Regions from separate parts of the Massilia sp. H6 genome, predicted to be linked through region 1. Evidence: predicted binding sites of a transcription regulator. Region 1 holds the regulator's gene; the other holds the start of a gene.

Region 1 (4,573 bases):
GTGTCGAAACGCCAATGACTGTAACACTTTCTCACAATTGCCGAGCGCGCGTTACCGGCGTAGCGGTTCAGCAACGCCGGGATGGCCGTGAGCGGTTGCAGCGTAAAAATTTATGAGCGCTTGATGGTGAACGGAGAAAATCCCTGGCAGGTTGGCATCAGTTCGATGTGATTGACATTCACGTGCGGCGGCAGCGTTGCAATCCAGTAGGCGGTATTGGCAATATCCTCGGCGCTCAGTGGTGTGGTGCCTTCGTATACCTTGGCCGCGGCCGCATCGTCGCCCTTGAAGCGCACGTTCGAAAATTCGGTGCCCCCGCACAGGCCCGGCGCCAGGTTGGTGGCGCGTACGCCGGTGCCGACCAGGTCGGCGCGCAGATTCAGGGTGAATTGTTCGACGAAGGCCTTGGTTGCACCGTAGACGTTTCCGCCGGGGTAGGGGTAGCGGCCCGCAACCGAGCCCAGGTTGATGACCAGGCCGCTGCCGCGCGCCACCATCGCGGGCAGCACGGCGCGCGTCATGCTGACCAGGCCCTGGCAGTTGGTGGCAATCATGGTGTCCCAATCGTCCAGCGGCACCTCGTGGGCGGGCAGGGTATTGAGCGCCAGTCCTGCATTGTTGATGAGCACGTCGATGTCGCGCCAGTGCGCGGGCAGGGCGGCCATGGCCGCATCGATCGACGCGCGGCTGGTCACGTCCAGCGTGAGCGGCAAGGCGGCCTCGCCCAGTTCGCTGGCGAGGCGGGCGATGCGGTCTTCGCGCCGCGCCGCGAGGATGACGCGGTGGCCATTGCCGGCGAAGGTGCGCGCTATCGCGGCGCCGAAGCCGGCCGAGGCGCCGGTGATGAAGACGATCATGGTCAGTCCTGTGGGCAGGTGGGGAGGAACTGAAAATTGTAGCCGAAACGGCCACAAGGCAGCAGACCTGCTCCCACTTGCAGTGGAGACAGCGGTTTCCTTGCCCTAAGGGGCTCGGATCACATACAATCTGAAGTCATTTACGTCTCACGTAACTGGCGAAACACCGTGCATGAAGCTTCGTGCCCTGCGCGGCAAAGGTGGGGTCCCACCGGGGAACGTGAGATCTCATCGCCGTTCGCCTGGGCAGCCATCAACTGGAGCGCGTCGTGTCACGTGTTGCCGGGCGGCTGCCTTGCGCCTGCCCGTCCGCACCCGAACGCCGGACCGGCCCGTTGCCTGGTATTTCTCTCGATTGGAGTTTTACATGTTTGCAAAAGATCACACGCTGGCTAACGTCGACCCGGATTTGTGGGATGCCATCCAGAAGGAAAACCAGCGCCAGCAAGACCACATCGAACTGATCGCGTCCGAGAACTACACCTCGCCGGCGGTCATGCAAGCGCAGGGTTCGCAGCTGACCAACAAGTATGCCGAAGGCTACCCGGGCAAGCGCTACTATGGCGGCTGTGAATTCGTCGACGTTGCCGAGCAGCTGGCGATCGACCGCCTGAAGCAGTTGTTTGGCGCGGAAGCGGCCAACGTGCAGCCGAACTCCGGCTCGCAGGCCAACCAGGGCGTGTTCTTCGCCATGCTCAAGCCAGGCGACACCATCATGGGCATGTCGCTGGCCGAGGGCGGCCACCTGACCCATGGCATGGCGCTGAACATGTCGGGCAAGTGGTTCAATGTCGTCTCCTACGGCCTCACGCCCGAAGAAGACATCGACTACGAGGCGATGGAAGCGCTGGCGCGCGAGCACAAGCCGAAGATGATCATCGCGGGCGCCTCCGCGTTCGCCCTGAAAATCGACTTCGAGCGCTTCGCACGCATCGCCAAGGAAGTCGGCGCCTATTTCATGGTCGACATGGCCCACTACGCCGGCCTGATCGCCGCCGGCGAATATCCGAACCCGGTGCCGCATGCCGATTTCGTGACGTCGACCACGCACAAGTCGCTGCGCGGTCCGCGCGGCGGCATCATCCTGATGAAGGCCGAGTTCGAGAAGCAGATCAATTCGGCGATCTTCCCTGGCATCCAGGGCGGTCCGCTGATGCACGTCATTGCCGGCAAGGCCGTGGCCTTCAAAGAGGCCCTCATGCCGGAATTCAAGACCTACCAGCAGCAGGTGGTCAAGAATGCCAAGGCGCTTGCCGATACCTTGACCGCGCGCGGGCTGCGCATTGTTTCGGGCCGCACCGAGTCGCACGTAATGCTGGTCGACCTGCGCTCGAAAGGCCTGACCGGCAAGGAAGCCGAAGCCATCCTCGGACAGGCGCACATGACCTGCAACAAGAATGGCATCCCGAACGACCCGCAGAAGCCCTTCGTCACCTCGGGCATCCGCCTCGGCAGCCCGGCCTTTACCACCCGCGGCTTCAAGGAAGACGATGCCGTCAAGGTGGGCCACCTGATCGCCGATGTGCTGGATAACCCGCACGACGCCGCGACCATCGAGCGTGTCAAGGCAGAAGTCAAGCAGCTGACCGACAAGTACCCGGTCTACGCCAAGTAAGCAACCCGGGGCCGCACGCGCCTGTGGCAAGCGCGGCCCCCTTTGAAGAACCCCCGGCGCCATGAAATGTCCGTTCTGCCAGCACGAAGATACCCAGGTCCTGGACACGCGCGTGTCCGAGGAAGGGGACGCCATTCGCCGGCGCCGGCGCTGCGGGAAATGCGACAAGCGCTTCACCACCTACGAGCGCATCGAATTGTCGATGCCGATCATCGTCAAGAAGAACGGCAGCCGTACCGAGTTCGCTTCGAACAAGCTGCGCGGCAGCCTGATGCTGGCGCTGCGCAAGCGGCCCGTGGCCGCCGAAGCGATCGATACCGCGGTCTCCACCATTGAAGAAAAGCTGCTGACCAGTGGCCGGCGCGAAGTCGACACCGGCTACGTCGGCGAGCTGGTAATGCAAGAGCTCAAGCGGCTCGACAAGATCGCCTATATCCGCTTCGCCTCGGTCTACAAGAACTTTGAAGACCTGGCCGAATTCCAGGAAGCGCTGGCCGAAGTCGGCCATCCGCGCAAGTAAGTCTCCCGGGCGTCAAGCACGCCGCTCATCGGTTCCCCAGTTACGATTGTGCCAGCTCACGGCTGGCAGATGCTCGCCTGATAAGGTCGCAGCTCGCAGATGTTTTCGATGCTGACCAGGGGAGGCAACCGTGCAGGCGCAGAGACAAACCCGCGGGTTCACGCTGGTCGAAGTGCTGGTAGCGCTGTTCGTGCTCGCGGTTGGCATCGCCGGCGCCGGCGCCACCCAGCTCACCGCGCAGCGCTTGCGCCAGCACGCGGCCCTGAGCTCGGAGGCCGCGCAGCTGGCCGCCTCGCTGGCGGCGCGCATGCGCGCCAATGCCACCATCGCCGGCTTGCCCGACGCCGTCAATCCCTATCTGGGCTTTCGCTACGATGCCGCCGACGGTGCGCCCAGTACGTCACTGCCGTGCTTTGGCAGCAGTAGCTGCACCCCTGCGCAACTGGCCGCATTCGACCTGCTTGAGCTACGCCGGGCGCTGCACGCGCAGTTTCCTGGCGGGCGCATCACGGTGTGCCGCGACGGCGCGCCCTGGGACAGTGCCGCCAGCCGCTTTCGCTGGAGCTGCGACAACGATGCCGGCGCGCTGCCGGTCGTCAAGCTGGGCTGGCACGGAACCTTGGGCGCCCCGGGCTATGTAACGGTGCTGCGATGAGCGTCGCCAGCCAGCACCAGCAAGGCATGACGCTGGCCGAACTGCTGGTCGCCATGACGGTTGGCCTGGGCGTGCTGCTGACCGCGGGCAGCTTGTTCATCTGGGCCACCCGCGCGTTCGCCGCCCAGGCCGACACGGCCGCCATGGACGACGCCGGACGTTACGCGCTCGAGGCGATGGCGCGCGCGGTGCGGCAATCGACCTTTGTCGACTGGGAGCGCGACATGGGCGGACCGGCAGCCGACGCCCCGGCGCGGCTGTCCGGCCTGGACGCGCGCAGGGTGGCGCAGACCGGATTCGCCATCGACCACCCGATCGCCAGCGCGGTGCACGGTAGCGACGTGCTGGCAGTGCGCTATCCCGGCAGCGGCGCGCCGCCCGCGGGCGATGGCAGCACGCTCGATTGCGCGGGCTTCTCGGTGCACCGCGATCGAGAAGGCTGGAGCGTTTTCTATGTTGCGCGAAATGCCCAGGGCCAGGCCGAATTGCGCTGCAAGTACCGCGGCGCCAGCAACTGGTCGGCCCATGCGGTGGTGGGGGCGGTGGACAGCTTCCAGGTGCTGTACGGGCTCGATCTCGACGCCGACGGCGCGCCGGAGCGCTATGTCAACGCCAGCACCCTGGCCGGGCTCGACGCCGCACTGCTGCTGGCCGGCGCCAGCGCGGCCGAGCGCGCCGCCGACCTGCGGCGCCGCACCCACTGGAAGAAACTCGCCAGCGTGCGGGTGGCCTTGCTGTTGCATGGGGCGCCGAGCCGGTTGGCGTCTACCGCCGGCCTGCGCTACGACCTGTTCGGGCCTGAATACGGCGACATGGCGGGCCTGGCCGATCCCGGAGTGCGCCTGCTCGAAACAACACTGGCCGGACGCCACGCGGCGCGCCAGCGCAAGGTTTTCGCCACCACCATCGCGCTGCCGGCGCGCACC
Region 2 (4,573 bases), 2.0 Mb from region 1:
CAGGCGCGCGCGCTGCTCGAGGAGCGCGACTACGCGCTGATCCTGACCGACATGCGCCTGCCCGATGGCCTGGGGCTGGAGCTGGTGCGCGAAGTGCATGCCTCGCCCAAGGCAACGCCGATTGCCGTGATCACCGCCTATGGCAGCGCCGAGAACGCGGTGGTCGCGCTCAAGGCGGGGGCCTTCGACTACATTTCCAAGCCGGTGGCGCTCGATGCGCTGCGCGTGATGGTGCGCTCGGCCCTGCGCCTGCTCGAGGCGGCGCCGGCGCAGCCCGACGGCGTGGTGCCCGGTTCGCGCATGATCGGCAATTCGCCGGCGATGCAGTCGCTGCGGGTCCAGATCGGCCGGCTGGCGCGCTCGAACGCGCCGATCTCGATCACCGGCGAGTCGGGCAGCGGCAAGGAGCTCGCCGCCCGTGAAATCCACGCCCAGAGTTCGAGGGCGGCCAAGCCGTTCGTCGCGGTGAACTGCGGCGCGATTCCCGAAACCCTGATGGAAGCGGAGTTCTTTGGCTATCGCAAGGGTGCCTTTACCGGCGCGGCCGAGGAACGCGACGGCTTTTTCCAGGCCGCCAATGGCGGCACCCTGATGCTCGACGAGGTGGCCGACCTGCCGCTGGCGATGCAGGTCAAGCTGCTGCGTGCGATCCAGGAGCGGCGGGTGCGCAAGATCGGTGCCACCAGCGAGGAGCCGGTGGACGTGCGCATCATCAGCGCCACCCACCAGGACCTGGCCCGCTGCGTGGAACTGGGCCGCTTCAGGCAGGATCTGTTCTACCGCCTGAACGTGATCGAGCTGTCGCTGCCGCCGCTGCGCGAGCGCATCGATGATTTGCCGCCGCTGGTGGACGCGGTGCTGGCGCGCCTGGCCGGACCTGCTCAAGCCGCGCTCGGGCCCGGCGTGCTGGACGCGCTGCGCGCCTATTCCTTCCCCGGCAATATCCGCGAACTCGAGAACGTGCTGGAGCGGGCGCTGGCGTTTGCCAACGACGGCGTGATCGAAGTAGGGGACTTGTCGCTGAAGGCGGCGCGTCCGGGCGAGGCGGGACGCGAGCCGGTGCCGGCCGCGGCGACTGCGGCAGTAGCACCACCGGCGCCGGCGCCAGCGCCGATCGAGGCGGCGCCGGCGCCGGCCGGGCTCGGCCCGAACGGCTTGCCCGCCAGCTTGCCCGACTACCTGATCCAGGTCGAGCGCGACATCATCGGGCGCGCGCTGCAGCAAACCCAGTTCAACCGGACGCAGGCCGCGGCGCTGCTCGGGATCAGCGTGCGCCAGCTGCGCTACCAGATGCAGAAGCTGGAGATTTCGGCGCCGGAAGATAACGCTTGAGCGCTGTTCGCGGCGCGGGCAGCGCACGGCCAGCCGGCAGAGGCGATGTTTCGATGTTGTCTTTTCGCCAGTGCAAAACGCATCAGATCAATGCGGTGCGCATGCGGCTGATGACGCTTTAAGCAGCCCCCTCGCACTAGGTTAGCGCTCACTCACCTCACATCCCCCGTGCTTCCGGCGCTACTTCATTGTCAAGCCCACGCACTCAAAAAAACGCAAAATATTGCGAGGTTCTTTACTTGCCGTGACCTGGGTCAGGTACTACAATTAGTCTCATATCAACGTCGAACACTAGATGTAGTGGTAGTGAGCCAGAAGAAACGTGTTCACTCCCGACGTGAGGCTTGCTCTGCAAGCGACTGATTCCACAGCGATTTCCTTACCCTGCATACCTGGTTGCCAGAAGGCGTTCCGGCTGGCGGGGCATCGCTTTGCTATGAATTCCTAAAAATTGTGGTCTTGCTACGCAAGATCCTGGTAACTATATTTGGCGGCAGTCATCTGCCCACCCTGGAGGCTCAATGCAAACAGCACAAGACATGTCGATCAATCCCCACGCCGCCTCCGGCGCGGCAGCCAATGCCTCGCCGGCAGAGATCGTGGCGCGCGGCGACTACCGCGTGATCCGCCGCAATGGCGCCGTGGTCGCCTTCGAGCCGCACAAGATCTCGGTCGCCATGACCAAGGCCTTTCTTGCCATCGCTGGCGGGCAGGGCGCTGCCTCGGCCCGTATCCGCGACCTGGTGGAACAGATGACCGGAAATGTCGTAGCTGCATTGGTGCGCCGCCAGCCGAACGGTGGCACCTTCCATATCGAAGACGTGCAGGATCAGGTCGAACTGTCGCTGATGCGCTCGGGCGAGCATGATGTCGCGCGCGAATACGTGCTGTACCGCGCCAAGCGCATGGAAGAGCGCCGCGCCGCCAAGGAAGCGCTCGGTGGCGCCGCCGTGGCCGCGCCGCAGATCCACGTGATCGACGGCGGCCAGCGCCTGCCGCTTGACATGAACGCCGTGTACGGCCTGGTGGGCGCCGCCTGCGCCGGCCTGGAAAAGCATGTCGACGCCGACGCGATCGTCGCCGAGACCCTGAAGAACCTGTACGACGGCGTGCCGGTCGAAGAGCTGCACAAGTCGGCCATCCTGGCCGCCCGCGCCCTGATGGAAAAAGACCCGGCCTACAGCCAGGTCACCGCGCGCATCCTGCTGCATACCATCCGCAAAGAAGTGTTCGGCCGCGAAGTGCCGCAGGCCGGCGCCGCGCTTGAGTACATCACCTACTTCCCGCAATACATCGCCAAGGGCATCGCCAACGAACTGCTGGACGAAGAACTGGGCAAGTACGACCTCGAGCGCCTGGCCAAGGCCATCGTCGCCGACCGCGACCTGCAGTTCGGCTATATCGGCCTGCAGACCCTGTACGACCGCTATTTCCTGCACGTGCGCGAGACCCGCATCGAGATGCCGCAGGCCTTCTACATGCGCGTCGCGATGGGCCTGGCCCTGCGCGAAGCCGACCGCGAAGCGCGCGCGATCGAGTTCTACAACCTGCTGTCGAGCTTTGATTTCATGAGCTCGACCCCGACCCTGTTCAATTCGGGCACCCGCCGCTCGCAGCTGTCCTCGTGCTACCTGACCACGGTCGGCGACGACCTGGAAGGCATCTACGACGCCATCAAGGAAAACGCACTGCTGTCGAAGTTTGCCGGCGGCCTGGGCAACGACTGGACCCCGGTCCGCGCACTGGGCTCGCGCATCAAGGGCACCAACGGCAAGTCGCAGGGCGTGGTCCCGTTCCTGAAAGTGGTCAACGACACCGCCGTGGCGGTGAACCAGGGCGGCAAGCGCAAGGGCGCGGTCTGCGCCTACCTGGAAACCTGGCACATGGACATCGAGGAATTCCTCGACCTGCGCAAGAACACCGGCGATGACCGCCGCCGCACCCACGACATGAACACCGCGAACTGGATTCCCGACCTGTTCATGAAGCGCGTGATGGAGAAAGGCTACTGGAGCCTGTTCTCGCCGAGCGAGACGCCGGACCTGCACGACAAGGTCGGCAAGGCCTTCGAAGAAGCCTATACCGCCTATGAAGCCAAGGCCGAACGCGGCGAAATGACCGTGTACAAGAAGATCGAAGCGCTCGACCTGTGGCGCAAGATGCTGTCGATGCTGTTCGAGACCGGCCACCCATGGATCACTTTCAAGGATCCGTGCAATATCCGTTCGCCGCAGCAGCACATCGGCGTGGTGCACTCGTCGAACCTGTGCACCGAGATCACCCTGAACACCAGCGCCGACGAAATCGCCGTCTGCAACCTGGGCTCGGTAAACCTGCCGCAGCACATGAAGGGCGACAGCCTCGACCACGTCAAGCTGCAAAAGACCATCCGCATCGCCATGCGCATGCTCGACAACGTCATCGACATCAACTACTACGCCGTGGAAAAGGCGCGCAACTCGAACATGCGCCACCGTCCGGTCGGCATGGGCGTGATGGGCCACCAGGATTGCCTGCACATGATGCGCATCCCGTTCGCCTCCGATAAGGCGGTGGAATTCGCCGACAAGTCGATGGAAGCGGTCTGCTATTTCGCCTACCTGGCCTCGACCGAGCTGGCCGAAGAGCGCGGCCGCTACGGTTCCTACGAAGGTTCGCTGTGGGACCGCGGCATCCTGCCGCAAGATTCTATCAAGCTGCTGGCGCAAGAGCGCGGCGGTTACCTCGAGCAGGATACGAGCGAATCGATGGACTGGACCCTGGTGCGCAGCCGCATCAAGGAATTCGGCATGCGCAACTCGAACTGCGTGGCGATCGCACCGACCGCGACGATCTCGAACATCATCGGCGTGTCGGCCTGCATCGAGCCGACCTTCCAGAACCTGTACGTGAAATCGAACCTGTCGGGCGAGTTCACCGAGATCAACTCCTACCTGGTGCGCGACCTGAAGGCGCGCGACCTGTGGGACGAAGTCATGATCGCCGACCTGAAGTATTTCGACGGTTCGCTCTCCAAGATCGACCGCGTGCCGCAAGACCTGCGCGAGATCTACGCCACCGCCTTCGAAGTCGAACCGAAGTGGCTGGTAGAGCAGGCTTCGCGCCGCCAGAAGTGGATCGACCAGGCCCAGTCGCTGAACATCTACATGGCTGGCGCCTCGGGCAAGAAGCTCGATGAAACCTACAAGCTGGCCTGGCTGCGCGGCCTGAAGACCACTTACTACCTGCGCACCATCGCCGC

The links. The regulator NrdR, encoded in region 1, represses ribonucleotide reductase genes. The targets are predictions, from matches to a motif close to CACNANATNTNGTG.
Region 2: the regulator NrdR is predicted to act here: its motif matches at 1,622-1,635, upstream of NRS07_RS17240 (ribonucleoside-diphosphate reductase subunit alpha).

The regions. Positions count from the first base shown of each region.
Region 1 is NZ_CP103371.1:1,838,372-1,842,944, forward strand. It holds gene NRS07_RS08180 (SDR family oxidoreductase) at 111-857, opposite strand; ZMP/ZTP riboswitch at 999-1,112, shown strand; gene glyA (serine hydroxymethyltransferase) at 1,225-2,472, shown strand; gene nrdR (transcriptional regulator NrdR) at 2,534-2,992, shown strand; gene pilV (type IV pilus modification protein PilV) at 3,123-3,647, shown strand; gene NRS07_RS08200 (PilW family protein) at 3,644-4,573, shown strand, end outside.
Region 2 is NZ_CP103371.1:3,854,703-3,859,275, reverse strand. It holds gene NRS07_RS17245 (sigma-54 dependent transcriptional regulator) at 1-1,332, shown strand, start outside; gene NRS07_RS17240 (ribonucleoside-diphosphate reductase subunit alpha) at 1,854-4,573, shown strand, end outside.